Regions from separate parts of the Shewanella sp. SR44-4 genome, predicted to be linked through region 3. Evidence: predicted binding sites of a transcription regulator. Region 3 holds the regulator's gene; each other region holds the start of a gene.
The links. Region 3 encodes LexA, which represses DNA repair genes until DNA is damaged. Its sites were predicted from a motif close to TACTGTATNNNNATACAGTA; they were not measured.
Positions count from the first base shown of each region.

Region 1: H5125_RS06175 (YebG family protein) is a predicted target of LexA. The motif match lies at 1,442-1,461, and genes of this name have one in related genera.
Region 2: H5125_RS13140 (LexA family transcriptional regulator) is a predicted target of LexA. The motif match lies at 1,400-1,419, and genes of this name have one in related genera.

Region 1 is NZ_JACJDU010000008.1:108,640-111,926, reverse strand. It holds gene H5125_RS06185 (paraquat-inducible protein A) at 1-523, opposite strand, end outside; gene H5125_RS06180 (paraquat-inducible protein A) at 633-1,259, opposite strand; gene H5125_RS06175 (YebG family protein) at 1,473-1,766, shown strand; gene H5125_RS06170 (GAF domain-containing protein) at 1,816-2,274, shown strand; gene proQ (RNA chaperone ProQ) at 2,552-3,163, shown strand; gene prc (carboxy terminal-processing peptidase) at 3,185-3,287, shown strand, end outside.
Region 2 is NZ_JACJDU010000026.1:52,424-55,710, forward strand. It holds gene H5125_RS13135 (Y-family DNA polymerase) at 1-896, opposite strand, end outside; gene H5125_RS13140 (LexA family transcriptional regulator) at 903-1,316, opposite strand; gene H5125_RS13145 (ABC transporter permease) at 1,729-2,841, shown strand; gene H5125_RS13150 (ABC transporter ATP-binding protein) at 2,844-3,287, shown strand, end outside.
Region 3 is NZ_JACJDU010000002.1:132,021-135,307, reverse strand. It holds gene coxB (cytochrome c oxidase subunit II) at 1-619, opposite strand, end outside; gene H5125_RS01880 (cell division inhibitor SulA) at 1,015-1,521, opposite strand; gene lexA (transcriptional repressor LexA) at 1,518-2,132, opposite strand; gene plsB (glycerol-3-phosphate 1-O-acyltransferase PlsB) at 2,397-3,287, shown strand, end outside.

The sequences.
Region 1 (3,287 bases), on a different contig from region 3:
TTAGTAAGATAACTAACGCAAATGCTGTCGCGGCAGGTGCAGGTTTTGCGTCTAATAATTGCCCCATATTAACTAAGGCAACTGTTAATGAAATAACGAATAAATCGAGCATTGACCAGCGGCCGATCCATTCAATAATGTGAAACCCAACCATTAATTTTCTTTTTGATATTGGTAAGTTAAAACTAATAGCCGTCAAGTAAGTCGCTAAGCCAATAATTTTAAGCCAAGGTACTAAAATACTGGCAGTGAAAACAATGATAGCAATCGGAAACATACCGGTTTTGACTAAATGACTAATGCCACTAAAAATGGTGTCATTGGTGACCACTCCGCGATTAGTTAACAAGGTAATAGGGTAAATATTGGCGACAACAAGTAAAATTGTCGCGGTAACTAATAAAGCCCAACTTTGTTGGATGCTGGCATAACTACGGCTACTTAATTGACTAAAACAACGTCGACAATGACTGTTACTTGTGACGTTAAGTTTGCGACAAACAGGGCATAAACATAAGCCCATTTTCTTGCCCTGAATATGAGGTAAAACCTCAGTTTTCGGCTCGTTATCGGTATTCGCAGTTTGCTTAGGGCTGTCCACTATATGTTCATTGGATGGTGTAATTGGAGTACTAGGCATCTACATAACTCCACATGTGTTCTAGATTATATTCACGTTGTAAAAATAAGATGATGATAAACAACATTGTAAAACTGAATGTTCCCATACCAAAATACACATCGGAAAAGTCTGATAACTGAAAGGCCGACACGAGAAAACTGATGACATAAATTTCTAACATGGTCATTTGTGATATCAAACCATGATTTTTTAACAATGTAGTGTAGGTTCTTTGCCAAAATGAGTTGTGCAGTTTTAATTTTACAATTACAACTTGAGCCATAATTGACAAAATCAATAACCCAGGCGCGATAACTGCAGCAACCATTACCGCTAGGCCTACAACCCAATATCCTTCGGCCCAAACCGTCACAGCAGCTTGCAGCACCGTAGTGGTTCGTACACTGCCAAGGAAGTGGATTTCGAGTACTGGCAATAAATTAGCAGGAATAAAAATAATTAACGCCGCAACGCATAACGCTAGCATGCCATTAATGGAGCAATAAGGTGAATCATAGAGCGCCGTGTGGCAACGCGGACAAAGCGCACGGGCACTTGAAGGCAAAGCTCGTTTTCTCACTGCCAAATCACATGATTGGCATAGAATTATAGAATCATGATCATCAAATTCATGCATGAAGAATTAATCTAATCCATAGTAAAACACATTATTGGGTAGCGAAGAGTCAAACCTCTCTGCTTGGCCTTATATTGGCAGAAAAATGAGTTAATTGTTAAATAATCTCGATTTTCTTGTGCTTGATAATATCAGAATAATCAGAACACTTGCATCATAAGTTAACTATGTGAGATTCTATGCACTGTATATAAAAACAGTGAGGATTACATCATGGCAGTGATAACCCAATTTGTCGTGGTCAGAGAAGGGGTGGAAAAGATGACATTTATATCGAAGAAAGAGGCTGATGCCTACGATAAGATGCTTGATATTTCCGATAACCTAGTGCCATTTCTTATTAAGGCAGACCTCGGACTTGATGAAAATAAATGCGAACAGCTGGCATTTTATCTAGCAAACAATAAAGATGAGCTTTCTAACTTGCTAAAAGGCATCGTACAGGTTAAAAACGCTCCTACAGCGAAAACTAAAAAGACTACGGCTAAAACTACATCTGCAGAATAGTCGTATTCATCACTCATTCTTCGATTGAGTGTCAGCTTAAGGAATGGACATGAAAACCGAATTTTACCAAACATTAAATCGTCAAGCACAAGCTTTACTTGAAGGCGAAGATGATTTGATTGCTGCTATGGCAAATTTTTCAGCGTTGCTAAATGACAACCTAGAAGACCTAAACTGGGCAGGTTTTTATATTAAGCGTGGTGAACAATTAGTCCTTGGACCATTCCAAGGTAAAGTGGCTTGTACCCGTATCAATATCGGCAAAGGTGTTTGTGGCACTGCCGCAGCAGAAAATAAAACCCAACGAGTTGCCGACGTTCATCAATTTGATGGCCACATTGCATGCGATTCTGCCAGTAATTCAGAAATCGTGATCCCTGTTAGGCAGGGTAATGAGGTTGTGGCAGTGTTAGATATTGACAGCCCATTACTGAATCGATTCGATCAAGATGATCAAATTGGTTTAGAAAACATGGTAAAAAGTTTCGAAACTTGCCTATTTGGTTAAATAGCGAACAAATTAGATTAAATCATGGTCGCATTCGCTGTCGCGGGCTTTATAATATGCCGCTATACGCATTTGTGCTGGATTTACTGATGAGCGATGATTAAGCTGAGAGTAAGTTTGGTTAAATTGTTAAGGTTTGTTTCAATGACTTTAGCAAACTGGCGGATAGTGATATTTTGTACGTTAAGCCTTAACAGTAAGGTTTAACGAAAGATGAACGACTGCAAGGCAAATTGTATGCCGCATAATCAGTCCCTTTATTAACGTGGAAGTAAAAATGGAATCAACAGACAAGTTGACCGACACCAACGCAATTTTAGCGTATTTATATGAAACCTTTCCTTTATGCTTTATTGCAGAAGGTGAAACGAAGCCATTAAAAATTGGTTTGTTTCAAGATTTGGCTGAACGGTTAGCTGATGATTCTAAAGTCAGTAAAACACAATTACGTGTAGCGCTTCGTCGCTACACAAGCAGCTGGCGCTATTTGAAAGGCGTTAAAGCAGGTGCTAAACGTATAGATCTTGACGGTAATGAATGTGCTGAATTAGAACAAGAGCACATTGACCATGCTATTTTGACGCTTAAAGAAAGCCAAGATAAAGCCAAAGCAAAACGTCAAGCGTTAGCGCCTAAAAAGCCGGCAAAGAAAGTGGCACCTAAACGTGCTCCTGCCGTTAAAAAGGAACGTCCTGCACCGGTAGCGGCTCCAGTGATTAAACTTGTGCCGGCTAAGCTAGAAGATTTAAAACAAAAACAACGCGTTAATGTTAAATTAGGTGCCACACCTGTTCCTGGTGTTGTGACTGATATTAATAAAGAGGATGTGCTTGTTCAATTAGATTCTGGCTTATCCATCAAAGTACGTGCTGAGCACATACTATTATAGAAATTTAAGGAGTACTTGTTGATGCGAAAACTTACCTTGGCCGCGTCAATTGCCAGTTTATTTGTCGGCTTTTCGGCATGGGCAATTTCACCAACGATTCAAATCAGCGAGTTACCTAAACTAG
Region 2 (3,287 bases), on a different contig from region 3:
TCGTCGTGGGGCGAATTACTGGCAAATAACAACATGGTTTTGCAATGTGAGCCTTGTTGACGAGCTTTACTTGCTGCGATGCCAACATGTTTACTCAATGCCTGTAATAGCGATTCAAAATCGCAAATACGTTCACCCACACTACGAGTGGAAAAAATTTGTTTTTTATCTGCCCTAGCCTCATCCCATTGTTTACACACTTCGCCGTTAAGTTCTCGCACGGTGCGTTCAATTTGAATACTAAATTGTTTTCTGGCTAGACTCGGTGGCATAGAGGCGAGATCGTATGCGCTGCGAATATTCATCAATTCAAGCTTTTTACTGATGCGCCTGCCAATCCCCCACACCTCTTTAACGGCAAGCTGGCGTAAAATGTCATTACGTTGCTGCGCAGTGTCGATAACGCACACACCTTGGTATCCCGGTATTTTTTTAGCGGCGTGATTGGCTATTTTAGCTAAGGTTAACGTTTGGCCCATGCCCACACAAACAGCCAGGCGGGCTTCTTTCCAAACGGCACGGCGAATTAACTGACCTTGGCTATGCAGGCATTTGATTGCGGGATAACAATGTTTAAAAGACAGGAAGCTTTCATCGATGGAGTACACATGTTGCTCTGGTGCAAAACGACCAATTATTGCCATCATCTTTGCCGATAAATCGGCATACAATTCATAATTAGATGAACACACAATGACATTGCGCTGGGCACATAATGCTTTAGCTTGAAAGTAAGGCAAAAACTTCTCAATACCCGCCTCTTTTGCTTGCCGATTAGCCGCGACAATACAGCCATCGTTATTGCTCAGTACAATAATCGGTCTGCCGCGCCAGTCAGGACGAAAAACCTGTTCTGCACTGCAATAAAAAGCATTGGCATCGACTAAGGCAAACATTGTTACCTAACCTTTTTTGCTGATAAGCAGTGGGCTTTGACGATGACAACGAATTGAGCGAATAACCACACCTTCAATACTAAAGTCATCATAGTCGCAGATGGTCACAGGTAAATGTTGCTCATTAGACGACATCAGCATTCGCCGATGCATGTCGAGAATTTTACACACAAACTCACCATTAAAATTAGCCACTATCACGTCGCCATTTCTAGCCGTTTCATGGCGGTCGACAATCAATAAGTCACCATCATATATTCCCACACCTTGCATCGACTCACCTTGGGCTAAGCCAATAAAAGTAGAACTTGGATGCTGGATTAATATCTCATCAAGGCTGAGGCCTAACTGAAGATACTCAGCGGCAGGAGATTCAAAACCGGTAATGCCGGCGCTGGCTGCAATGGGAATAACGCGCATATGACAACCTCTAATATGATATGTACTGTATAAATACAAACCGTATAAATAAACAGCACACAAATAAGCACTGTATAAACATATACTGTATAAAAACACAGTATATATTAGCGTTAAATTTTGTCAGCGCAAGTTTATTTGCTTTAAATCACGACAAGCGGCGGTTATGTTCAATCGTTAACGCCGTTTTTATTGCCTCTGCACAACAACATCGGTCCATAACTAATGCTTCTTCAATGTAGCAAAGCGTCAATACATCAAAGTGATAGCTTCATTATTGATGAAATAATATGTCCAAGGTCAAAATATAATCAATGAGCTTGGTCTACACTGATAACAGGATCAAAAATCAAGCTAACCTATTTATTAAACAAACGAATAGACTTATTTCATATTGGCTCGGGGGTCTAGTATGACACTCGCAACATTCCATATCGACATGCACGATGATAACTGCTTACTGAACCTTGCTGGTGATTGGCAATTAGGCCAAGCACCGCTAGGCGCAGATATTTGTGCTGAGCTGCCATCTAATTGCCAATCTGTCACTTTAATCACCACAGAGTTGTCTCATTGGGATTCAAGCCTCGCCATTGCCTTATTACAATTATCTCGCTGGTGTGAGCAACATAAACTATCACTAGACACTCAACAAACACCTCAAGGGTTGCAGCAACTACTGCTGCTCGCTACCGATGTTGCGGTTTATCAACCAACTAATGAAGGTGCCCTAGGCGGGCTATGGCCGACCTTACGTCGAGGATTGATTAACCAAGGCTTACAAGTACACGATGGATTAGTATTTGTCGGTAACTGCACTTTGGCACTCGGGCGTTGGTTGGTTGGCAGAGCGAGAACTCGCCGAAGTGATATCGTTTTTTTTATCGAACAAGCTGGGCCTAAAGGGCTTGCTATTGTCACCTTAATTAGTCTGCTAGTGGGAATGATTTTGGCTTATTTAGGCTCGGTACAGCTGCGTCAATTAGGCGCCCAGGTATATGTGGCTAATTTAGTGGCTATCGGAATGGTGCGTGAAATGGGTGCCTTAATGACAGGCGTTATTATGGCTGGCCGAACTGGAGCCGCTTATGCTGCGCAATTAGGCACCATGCAAGTTAATGAAGAAATTGATGCGCTGCGAGTGATGGGCATTCCCACTATGGAGTTTCTGGTTTTACCGCGGTTATTAGCATTAATTTTTATTATGCCGCTAATGTGTATTTATTCGGATGTAATAGGCATGATTGGCGGTGCGTTAGTTGCTAACGGCATGGGCGTGAGTTATACCCAATATATTTTGCAAACCCAGGTTGCGATTGATTGGGTAGATATTTCCACTGGTTTAATAAAGAGTTTAATTTTTGGGTTTTTAATTGCGATTGCGGGTTGTCAGGCAGGACTGCTTTGCGGACGTGACTCGAATGCCGTTGGTTTAGCGACGACCCACGCTGTGGTTAAGGCCATTGTTTTTTTGGTTGTCTCCGATGCGGCGCTTAATATCTTATACGATAAATTAGGGATCTAACCATGGTTGATGATGCCTTTATCAGTGTACGTAATCTATCAGTCGGCTACGGCAGTACCGAGGTGCAAAAAAAACTCAACTTCGACATTAACAAGAATGATATCTTTTTTGTCATTGGCGGCAGTGGTTGTGGCAAAACAACCTTGCTCAAATCGATGGTGGGATTACTCACGCCACTACAAGGCGAAGTACTCTATCAAGGCAAAAACTTTTATGAAGCAGATGAACCCGCGCAGGTAGCAATGCTCAAAAACTGGGGGATTACCTTCCAAACAGGCGCATTGTTTTCGAGCATGTCGCTTGGCGAAAATGTGGCTTTACCCCTGCAGCTCTATACCGACCTTTCGGAGCGACAAATTGCAGAAGCCGTTGCCTATAAGCTAGCATTAGTTGGCTTAGCGGGCTTCGAGAAGTTTTACCCTGCCGAGTTAAGTGGCGGTATGCAC
Region 3 (3,287 bases):
CGTTGATAAAGCCTGGATTGGCATCTTTTTTAACGGCAAACGCGGGTACCCACCATGAATGAATAACATCATCAGATGTCATCAAGAAGCGCACTTTTTGGTTAATGGGCAGTACTAATGGCTTATCGACTTCAAGGAGGTAATGCTCGCCTTTGGCCTCACTGCCATCAATTTGTGCTCTGGGAGTGGATAATGTGCTGTAAAATTCGATGTCTTTATCAAAATAGCTGTAATGCCACTTCCACTGCGACCCGGTAATTTTTATGGTGAGATCAGCATCACTGGGATCTTCCATAGCAATCAAGGTTTTGGTGGCTGGAATAGCCATGCCGATTAAGATGATGAAAGGGATGACGGTCCAAGCAATTTCCACTTTGGTACTTTCGTGAAAATTGGCCGCGACAGCGCCTTTTGATTTGCGGTGATAAATCATTGAGTAAATCATGATCCCAAACACCACTAACCCAATTACACAACAGATGTAAAGAATCGTCATGTGGAGGTCATAAACCTTGCCACTGATATCTGTCACGCCTTGAGTCATGTTGAGGGGCATTTCTGATGCCCCAAGCGGAAGTGCTACAAACACCACCAGTAAACAATACAACCATTGCTTCACAAGACTACTCCTCTGCTAATTGCAAATAGCAACTACAAAGAAGAGTCACACAGTAATTCTCTGCTCTATGCAAACTCTTCGGTTCCCGAAAAAAGTTTGATGACCTCAAAGTACTTTGGTGGCTGTAAACATACGGTCTACGGTTTTATTGTTAGCTGTGCACCACGCTTGTACCTACTACTGAACTTATCAATTTTGATTTGGCTCATTTGTCTGAAAGTAATCTTGATTACTGCCATTCACGTCCAATTAAAGATAAAAAATGTTTCATCCTTGTTAACCACATTACTTGTAGATTAAACATTGATCAAGATCACTTTGTTGGCTAATAGGCTGAAAAAAGATGAAAAAAAACCCTGAATTCAATACAGGGCTTGGTAATGAAGGGTTCGTGCTTAGTGAAATGAGCAAAAATTACTTGTTCCATTTGTTAAAGTAGGGCTAACAAGTTGATGTTTGTGAGGTAAGTGAGCATTCACATCTTCAATTACCACCCCTAATGCACGTGCACTTTTGGCGACAATTTCTAAACGGCGACTATCGCGAGCATCAAGTGAGCTTGTCCAAGTTACTACTGCGCTCGATGTACCGCTAGTGAGCGCTTTCTCCATGGCCCATAATGTTTCGACTTCATCTTTGGTGTGTACCAGTAAAATGCGATCCATTCTTACACCAGCACTTGCCAGCATATGTTTATAGCCAATATGGGGCGGGCTAATTAATACAATCCATCTGCCTTGCTGGCTCAATATTGCTAACTGGCTGCACAATTGGCTCAGTTCAGCTTCACCTTGGGTGACAGTTTGTAATGTTTGAATGGTTTGGGTGCCATGCAGTTCTGTTTCAGTTAAATCTACCCATAAGCCCGGGTGGCGTGGCGCGATGCCCATTAGTTTGTTCATAACCAATCTCCATTACGGATAACGCCAACGGCAAGCCCTTCGATGGTTAGGCTTTGGCAACTTAAATCTACTTTTATCGGATTGTAATCTTCATTTTCGGCATGCAGATAAATCACATTACCTTTTTGTTCAAATCGTTTTACGGTGACGTCATCATCAACACGTGCCACAACAACCTGGCCATTACGTGCTTGCTGCATTTTATGTACAGCGAGTAAGTCGCCTTCTAAAATGCCGATGTTTTTCATGCTGTCACCACGCACTCGCAATAAAAAATCTGCGGCGGGCTTAAACATGTTTGGATCGACTTGATAGTATTGTTCTACATGCTCTTGGGCCAAAATAGGTTCACCAGCAGCAACCTGTCCAATGAGTGGCAGACCGGTTTCAACCTGTTCTTCATGAGGTAAACGAATGCCTCTTGAGGTACCAGGCATGATCTCGATAAAGCCTTTTTTGGCTAATGCTTTTAAATGCTCTTCGGCGGCATTAGCACTTTTAAAGCCAAGACGATTCGCAATTTCAGCACGAGTGGGTGGCATACCTGTTTCGGCGATATTGTTTTTAATTAAGTCTAAAATTTCTGCTTGGCGCGGCGTTAACGGTCTCATGATGATTCCTGTCTTTTTATACAGTGACTGTCATTATATACAGTGTTTGTGTTCGCGCAAGTATTAACCAACTATTTTTTGTATATTGTTGATTAAGTATCACTCAACAATATGTTTTAATTAACTATTACTAATGTTCTGTCTTATGTTATTTCTGATAGTGAGAGCTTAAACGTAAAGATAGATCGGTCTGATAGTGTAAGCAGGGTGGTTTCTGGTATCCTATACGACAATATTACAGTGGCTTATGTTGCGAAAATAACCATGTCAAAACCAGATTCAATATTTTTACGAGCATTAAGATGGATTCAAAAGTGGATGGTACAGACCATTGTGGTCCCTCACGATCCTTTTGATGACCTCAATATAGATCCAACTAAACCTTTGGTTTATTTAATGAAAACGGAATCTATTAGCGATATTGCCGCGTTGAGCGAAATCACCGAGGGCTTTGGTCTGCCCAGTCCTTATGAGCCATTACAGCTTGATGGCTTAACCGTGCCTCGTGTGGTCTGTTTAGAGGGCCGCAAACCACTATTTGGTAAACGTGAAAGTGGTGACAAATTCCTTAATTATTTTACCAGTTTATTGTCACTTCATAGTGAGAGCCCTGAATTAGATATACAGTTGGTTCCTGTTTGCCTTTATTGGGGACGTACCCCAGGTAAAGAAGAAGACAGCATGAAAGCTGCTGTATTTGAACGTGAAAACCCTACGTGGTTACGTAAATGGTTAATGATTTTATTTTTAGGACGCCATAATTTCGTCCAGTTTTCTAATGCATTATCGCTTCGTCATATGGCCGATGAACATGGTACTGATAAAAGAATTGCTCACAAATTAACCCGAGTCGCCCGTGTGCATTTCCGCCGTCAACGCAAAGTCATGACGGGGCCACAATTACCGAATCGACAAGCGTTGTTTGCCTCTTTATTAAAATCAGAATCTATCAAAAAAGCCATTGAAGAAGAGTCTGCAAATAAGAAAGTAACAGTCGAGAAAGCACGTGAAACCGCCATTGAATACCTTGATGAAATTGCCGCCGACTATTCTGATAGTTTGGTGCGTATTGCCGAACGTTTCCTGACTTGGTTATGGAACAAATTATACAGTGGCATCAATATCAAAGGTGCCGAGCAAGTAAGACAGTTACAT